DNA from 2 places in the Chryseobacterium hilariae genome. Region 1 is predicted to be linked to the other one. Evidence: riboswitches for the same ligand, from Rfam matches in the RefSeq annotation. Region 1 holds a riboswitch; the other holds the start of a gene.
What was found. Region 1 has a riboswitch for S-adenosylmethionine ahead of ACMGDK_RS08100 (SusC/RagA family TonB-linked outer membrane protein). Riboswitches for the same ligand answer to the same signal wherever they lie in the genome.

Region 1 (4,218 bases):
GATCGGTGACGACGAGCACGGTTGGGATAACAATGGTGTATTCAACTATGAAGGAGGATGCTATGCTAAAGTAATTGACCTTTCAGCAGAAAAAGAACCGGATATTTTCAGAGCGATCAAAAGAGATGCGCTTCTTGAAAATGTAGTGGTAAACAACGGAATCGCTGATTATACCGACGGTTCTATCACTGAAAATACAAGAGTATCTTACCCAATTTACCATATCAATAAGATTGTTCTTCCTTCTAAAGCAGGACATGCTAAGAAGATTGTTTACCTTTCTGCAGATGCATTCGGAGTATTGCCTCCTGTTTCTATTTTAGATGAAAACCAGGCACAATACCACTTCCTTTGCGGGTATACTTCCAAATTAGCTGGTACAGAAAGAGGAATTACTGAACCGGAACCATCTTTCTCTCCTGCATTTGGAGAAGCGTTTCTTACTCTTCACCCGACAATGTATTCTAAAACATTGATTGGTAAAATGAAGGAGCATGGAGCGAAAGCCTATTTAGTAAATACTGGATGGAACGGAACAGGAAAAAGAATCTCTCTGAAAGATACAAGAGCGATCATTGATGCAATCATTGACGGTTCTATTGAAAATGCTCCTAAAACCAGAGTTCCAATCATAAACCTTGAAATTCCTACAGAGCTTCCGAATGTTTCTGAAGGAATCTTGGATCCAAGAGAAACATATAGCAATGCTTCAGAATGGGAAGAAAAAGCAAGAGATCTTGCTGCAAGATATATTAAAAACTTTGAGCAGTACTGCGATACTGAAGAAGGAAGGAAATTAATTGCTTCCGGACCTCAGCTTCAGCAGCAGACTATCTAATACAATAAAAGCCTCATCATCGATGAGGCTTTTTATTTATATATTAAAATTATCTCAATTTTCTGAGAACGATATTATTGCCAGTCATAAAACGAAACATTTAGTCTTAGAAATGCTTAGTGGAATCGAAGCATTTTAAAGTACCAGGTCCTTATTAGCTTACTGTTTTCAAGCTTAAAATCCCCAACTTGTACCCATCCATTCCAAAGCCTGATAATACTGCATCTGTATTGGCTGCTGTTACAGACTTCTGACGGAATTCCTCTCTTTTGTAAATATTACTGATATGGACCTCTATTTTCGGTTTTCTGATATTTTTCAGACAATCCGAGATGGCATACGAATAATGAGTATAGGCTCCGGGATTAATTACCAAAGCATCAAAGTCATCTTCCTGTAACCTGTTGATAATCTCTCCTTCAATGTTGGACTGATAATAGCTTAATTCATGAGATGGAAATTCAGTTTTTAATTTTTCCAAATACTCCTCCATGGATATGCTTCCGTAGATCTCAGGTTCTCTTGTGCCCAAAAGATTCAGATTGGGACCATTTACAATTAAAACTTTCATTCTATAAATTTAAATAGTTTAGTTCTATTTTCGAACCTTTTTTTTCAGTTTTAGGTAAATTGCATTATCTATAATGATATTTATCATGTTTGGCTATTTCGTAATTCTGTAACTGTTTGCTACAGCGAGCATTGATTAAGTTTTTAAGTTAATTTTTGAAAATATTTCATAATAAATTTTAAAGTCTACTTGTTTTGTAGACTAATTGTTTTTAGATTTGTAAACATATTTCGATCGGCTTATAAAGAAAGATGGAGGGAACTGACCCTGTGAAATCTTAACAACCTGCCCCGAGCAAGGTGTTACATTCAGCCTTTAAAGGAAAAATAAGCATTTGGTTAATCGTATTTATCGATGCCCTTTGCTGTCTTTTCTGCAAAGGGCAAATTTTTAATATGTGATAAATAAAATTGATTATGATTAGTAAAAATTTAATTAACTCTAAAATTTGGATTCCTCCGGTTGCCGTATTTTTCTTAGGAATCTTCAGTGTCAATGCACAAGAAGTAAAGCCGAAAAAAGATACGATTAACGAAAAGGAAATAGATGAAGTGGTTGTCATTGCTTATGGTAAAGCAAAAAGAACAAGCTATACAGGTTCAGTGGCCACAATCTCCAGCGATAAGATCAATAACAGACCGGTTACCAATATTACAAAAGCTCTGGAAGGCCAGGTTCCCGGTGTTCAGGCTGTAAGTGCTTCCGGACAACCCGGTTCAACGGCTTCTGTAAGAATAAGGGGAGTAGGTTCTATCAGTGCTTCCAGTGATCCTCTTTATGTGGTAGATGGGATTCCTTTTGACGGAAATATCAACTCCATCAGCCCGAATGATATAGAATCCATCAGTGTTCTGAAAGATGCTACGGCAAGTTCATTATACGGTTCAAGAGGAGCTAACGGGATTATCATCATTACAACGAAATCCGGTAAGAAGGGAGAATCAAGAATCAATTTTAATATCAGTCAGGGATTTTCCAGCAGAGCGGTAAAAGATTATAAGCAGGTAAGTACAGATGAATATTTCCAGCTGTATTGGGAAGCGTTGAGAAACGGATACAAATCCGGACAGATATCTTCCCAGCAGGCCGGGCAAATGGCAAGTAATAATCTTGTGAATGCTCTGGGGATAAATCCTTACGGAACCGGATTTCCAAATCCTGTGGGAGCAGACGGAAAGCTTCTCCCTGGAGCAAAAGCATTATGGAATGATGATTGGCGGGATATTCTTCAAAGAACAGCTTCCAGAAGTCAGGTTGATTTTGATATCAGCGGAGGCAGCGAAAAAAGTAATTATTTCTTTTCATTAGGATATCTTGATGACAAAGGGATTGCTATAGAGTCCGGCTTTCAAAAATTTGCAACCAGGCTAAAAATTAATTCAGAAGTAAAGAAATGGCTGAATGCAGGAGTTAATTTAAGTTATACAAACAGTATCCAGAATGCCCCGCCGTCTTCAGATTCCAGAACCGACAATATCATCAATGCAGCAAGAGTTATTCCGTCTTTCTATCCGTATTATGAAAGAAATGCAGATGGAAGCTATGTGCTGGATGCGGGAGGAAATAGAATTTATGATTTCGGGAAATACAGGCCCACAAGTGCATTACAGAATCAAAATGCAGCGGCAACGCTTCCTTTAGATAAAAATGAAAATAAAGAAGACAATTTCTCGGGAAAAGGATTTTTAGATTTTACTTTCCTTCCGGAACTGAAATTTAAAACCAGCTTTTCAGTTGATCTCGTGAATTATAACGGTCATTATTATTCAAATCCACTTGTTGGAGAGGGGAGTGAGATCGGAGGCTCTGTAACGAGATCAAACAGCAGAACGCTTTCCTATACCACAAGTAATATTCTGACTTTTGATAAGAAGTTCGGGAAACATCACCTTAATGTGTTGGGAGGGCAGGAATTTTATAAATATGATTATCAGACGATATCCGGTTCCAGAAGCCAGTTTTCTCTTCCTTACTATTACGAGCCTGATGCAGCTGCTTTGTTGGGAAGCTTCAGTGGAAACAGGGATAAATTTTCTTTATTGAGTTTCCTGGGAAGAGCGGAGTATGATTTCAACAATACTTACTTTTTATCAGTATCTGGAAGGGCGGACGGCTCTTCAAGGTTCTTTGCAGATAACCGATGGGGAAAATTCTGGTCAGTTGGAGGTTCATGGAAAGTTTCAAATGAAGATTTCATTAAAAATTTAAATGTCTTTAATCAGCTAACATTACGTGCAAGTTATGGTGGTCAGGGAAATGATAAATTAAGGAGGCCTAATGGATCTTCACTATACTATGCTTATCAGGAATTATATAAATTTTATAATAATCTTGGCGAGCCGGGAACTGTACTTGAAAAAGTACAGACCAATGATGTAAAATGGGAAACCAATCTTAATTTAAATGTAGGCCTTGAGTTTGCCATTCTTAATAACAGGGTGAAAGGTAACGTAGAATATTTTAAACGAAAAAGCCAGGATCTTCTGTTTAATATGCCGGTTGCGCCATCCCTTGGGATCAGTGATTTCCCGTTTAATGTCGGAACAATACAGAATACAGGTTTTGAGTTTTCATTGTTCACAACGCCAATCAAAAATGATAATTTCCAGTGGAATGTGGATGTGAACCTGAGTACTTTGAGCAATAAGATTACAAAGCTTCCTAAAGGGTCTGTAATTACCGGAACAAAGCGTCTGGAAGTGGGCGGTTCGATCTATGATTTCTTTATTCCTGAATGGATGGGCGTTGATCCTTCCAATGGAAAGCCTTTGTGGAGATATATCTACCAGGATGCGAACGGAAATACAGT
Region 2 (4,218 bases), on a different contig from region 1:
TGCTACTTATCCTGATTTACCTCCGTTTCCTGCAGGACAGAGCTTTGAAGTATCTATGTTTAAAACCGGTCAGGCTCCTTACAACTGGCAGGTGACCAACTTTCAAAGACCTGCTAAGGAAAATCTTATGGTGTATGAATTACTGCTGAGAGATTTCACGCAGGAAAAAAACTGGCAGTCGTTAATCAACAAAATAACTTATTTAAAGAACTTAAATATCAATGCTATAGAGCTTCTTCCTATTATGGAATTTGAGGGGAATCTTTCATGGGGATACAATACTTCTTTCCATTATGCATTGGACAAAGCTTACGGAACCCCTGAAAAATTCAAAGAATTTGTTGACCTGTGCCACCAGAATGGAATTGCCGTTATTTTAGATATTGCATTTAATCATGCAACAGGACGATCACCTTTAGCGAGATTGTGGAATATTGATCCGGATGGAGACGGTTTCGGAGATATAGCAGCCAATAATCCCTATTTCAATCAAGTTCCGAAGCATTCTTATAATGTGTTTAATGATTTTAATCACTCAAGTCCTTCAACGCAGTATTATGTTGAAAGAAGTCTTCAGCAATGGCTGACTGAATATAAAATTGATGGATTCCGTTGGGATCTAACGAAGGGATTTACCCAAAACTGCTCTGAAAATGATGAAGCCTGTACCAATGCTTACCAACAGGACAGAGTGGATATTATGAAAAATTATGCTAATAAACAGTGGGCTATAGATCCGAATTCCTATATGATATTCGAACATTTGGGAACAGATGCTGAAGAACAGCAGTGGGCAAACTACAGAATTGCCGAAGGAAAAGGGGTGATGCTTTGGAATAAGCAGACTGAGCCTTACAACCAAAATACTATGGGTTACAAAGAAAACAGTAACTATGACAGAATGAATTACAGCCTTCACGGCTTTACCAATATGCATGCTGTAGGTTATGGGGAAAGCCATGATGAAGAAAGGTTAATGTTTAAAAACCTTGCTTATGGAGCCGTAAATGGAAGTTATAATGTGAAAAACTTAAATACAGCATTAGAAAGAATGAAAACGTTTGGAGCTACATTCTTCACTATTCCCGGCCCGAAAATGATCTGGCAGTTTGGTGAACTGGGCTATGAATTCAGCATCAATCGATGTGCAGACGGTACAATCAGCAGCGGATGCCGTACAGATGAAAAACCTGTTGCCTTTACTTTAGGATATGATACCAATGCCAACAGAAAAGCGGTGTATGATACCTGGGCTAAAATTATCAATATCAGAAATACCTATCCGGTTTTCAAATCAAAAACATATACTGTAGAATCCAACAACCTTACCAACGATCCTGAAGGTTTGATCACCAGAATTTATGTGTATGACAATGCAATAGCCGGAATGAAGAATGTGGTAGTTTTGGCAAACTATACCACTGCAGCTCAAAATGTTGTTCCTTACTTCCCTTACACGGGACAGTGGCAAAACCTGATGGATAACTCTGTTTATAATATTGCTTCTACAACAGCTCCTATTACCTTGCAGCCTGGAGAGTTCAGAATTTTCGGTAATTATGCAGGTGCATTATCAACATCTGATGTGAATGCAGCGAATAAACTCTCACTTCAGATTGCAGATAATCCTGTGAAAAACGGTGTGGCAAAATTAGTATATCACAAAGCTAAAAACGGAGAGATCATTATTTTTGACATGAGCAGTAAAAAAATGGATTCCATTAAATTGAATACCGAAAACGGAACGTATGAATTGAAGGCCAATTATCCGCCGGGCACCTATTTGGTTCACCTGCGGTCTGAAACAGGCACTGCCATTCAAAAGATGATTATTAAATAACAAAAGAGGGACGATAAACATCGTCCCTCCTTTTTATAAAACACTACAGAATATATAAATCTAATTTTTGCCAATTAAAAATATTAGTCTACTTTTGCAGTAGATTTATCAAGAAAGGTGGAGGGATTTGGCCCTATGAAACCTTAGCAACCTGCACGACTCTAAAAAGTGTAAAGGTGCTAATTCCAACCCAGTTTGGGGAAGATGAGAAAAGTCAATATTCTGACAGCAATTCCATTTCTTGAAATCTTTTATGTCTGCGGATGAGGTCCGTAGAGCTATTGAATCATTAATTTACGAGGACAAAGATGAAAAAATTAAGCCTGTCGGTTATACTCCTGGGAGCTGTTTTGGTGAACGCACAAGAGCAGGGAAAAGAAAGTCAGATCGAAGATGTAATTATCGTAGGAAACAGAAATGCTAAAAGAACAAAACTGGAAACACCGGTTCCTGTAGACATTATCAATATAGAAAAGCTGCAGAAATCTGCTCCTCAAACGACAGTCCAGGATCTGCTGAATTATGTGATTCCGTCATTTAATTCTGTAAGACAGTCGGCATCCGACGGGACAGAACATATTGATCCCGTAACCTTAAGAGGCATGGGGCCGGATCAGGTTTTAGTGCTCATCAACGGGAAAAGAAGGCACACCACTTCATTGGTCAACTATCAGAATACCGTTGGAAATGGATCTGTAGGAACAGATCTCAGTACAATTCCGGTAATTGCTATCGACAGAATAGAGGTTCTGAGAGACGGTGCCGCCGCACAATATGGTTCTGATGCCATTGCAGGAGTAGTCAATATTATTCTTAAAAAAGATATCGGAGCGACAGCTTCAGCATCCTATGGAATCAGCGGGAGAAATGACGGTGAAACCTATCAGGCCGGAATCAATTACGGATCTTCTCTTGGGAAAAAGGAAAGTTATATAAACCTTTCATTGCAACTGAGCCACAGAGGAAAGACCACAAGAACCCAAAATCATGACCTGGACATTTTCGGAGATAATTTTGCCTATGAATTTGCTAATGATCCTATCGCGGCCAGAGCTGCAGATGATCAAATTATTAGAGAAAGAGGTCTCACCAGGGATGATTTTAATTTTCAGATCGGAGATGCACAGATCAGGCAGGCGCAACTGTTTTTTAATTCCGAATATCCTTTAAGTGAAAGCTTTAAGCTGTATTCTTTCGGAGGTTTCAGCATTAAAGAAGGAAAAGGCTTCGGTTTCAGAAGACTGCCCGGTGAAAAAGATAATGTGGTTTCCTCTATCTACCCGAATGGGTTTCAGGCCTCTTTGAACTCACAGGTTTACGACTTTTCTTATGCTGTAGGAGCGAAATATAATGTTAACAACTGGTTGTTTGATGTAAGCAATACCTTCGGAAGCAACACTTTCAATTATAACGTAGACAATACCAATAATGCATCTTTAGGGGCGAAATCTCCAACGAGCTTTTACGCAGGAGCGCACAATTTTCTTCAGAATACAGTGAATCTTGATGTTTCTAAAAAATTGGATCAGTTTAATATTGCATTTGGAGGAGAGTTCCGCTTTGAACAGTACGAGATCAAAGCTGGAGATGAAACTTCCTACACCCGATATGATATCAATGGAAACCCTGCGGTTCCCGGATCTACAGTGGAAGGGAATGGCGGCTCACAATCATTTATCGGTTTTTCTCCGGACAATGCTTTAAAGAAATCCAGGCATTCAACAGCCATATATGCTGATGTTTCTTATGATATCGCTAAAAAATTGAACATAGATCTGGCAGGAAGATTTGAAAATTATTCAGATTTTGGAAATACGCTGAATGGAAAACTAGCCATGAGATATGAATTTATAAAAGATTATGCAATACGGGCATCAGTAGGAACTGGCTTCAGGGCTCCATCGCTTCAGCAGCAGTATTTTAATAATTCCTATGCCGATATCTCCACTTCAGGAACAGGAATTGTCACCAAAGGAATTTTCAGGAATGACAGTGATGCAGCCAGAGCGCTTGGATTTGATAAACTAAAGCAGGAAACTTCAGTCAATGCCAGTGCCGGATTTACCCTGAAGCCGGCTAACAGACTGTTTATAACAGTTGATGGGTATTGGATCAGGGTAAAAGACAGAATTGTGATCACCAGCAATATCGAAGATCCGAGACTGGCCCAGTATGACGTAGAAAGCGGAAGATTTTTCGCTAATGCAGTAGACACAGAAACAAAAGGAGTAGATGTTGTTATCACTTATGATTGGAAACTGGGCGGAGGAAATTTAAATATTAATCTGGCAGGAAATTATACAGAAACCAAGATCACAGATTTCCATTTTCCTGAAAACTTAGTGCCTTCCCAGGATGAATTCTTCGGGCCGGACCAG

Region 2: linked by a shared signal. The riboswitch ahead of ACMGDK_RS13285 (TonB-dependent receptor plug domain-containing protein) and the one ahead of ACMGDK_RS08100 (SusC/RagA family TonB-linked outer membrane protein) in region 1 are both predicted to bind S-adenosylmethionine.

The regions. Positions count from the first base shown of each region.
Region 1 covers NZ_JBLFFJ010000002.1:276,659-280,876, reverse strand. The annotation lists gene pckA (phosphoenolpyruvate carboxykinase (ATP)) at 1-838, shown strand, start outside; gene ACMGDK_RS08105 (type II 3-dehydroquinate dehydratase) at 993-1,409, opposite strand; SAM riboswitch class I at 1,646-1,742, shown strand; gene ACMGDK_RS08100 (SusC/RagA family TonB-linked outer membrane protein) at 1,826-4,218, shown strand, end outside.
Region 2 covers NZ_JBLFFJ010000004.1:166,538-170,755, reverse strand. The annotation lists gene ACMGDK_RS13290 (alpha-amylase family glycosyl hydrolase) at 1-1,840, shown strand, start outside; SAM riboswitch class I at 1,943-2,051, shown strand; gene ACMGDK_RS13285 (TonB-dependent receptor plug domain-containing protein) at 2,149-4,218, shown strand, end outside.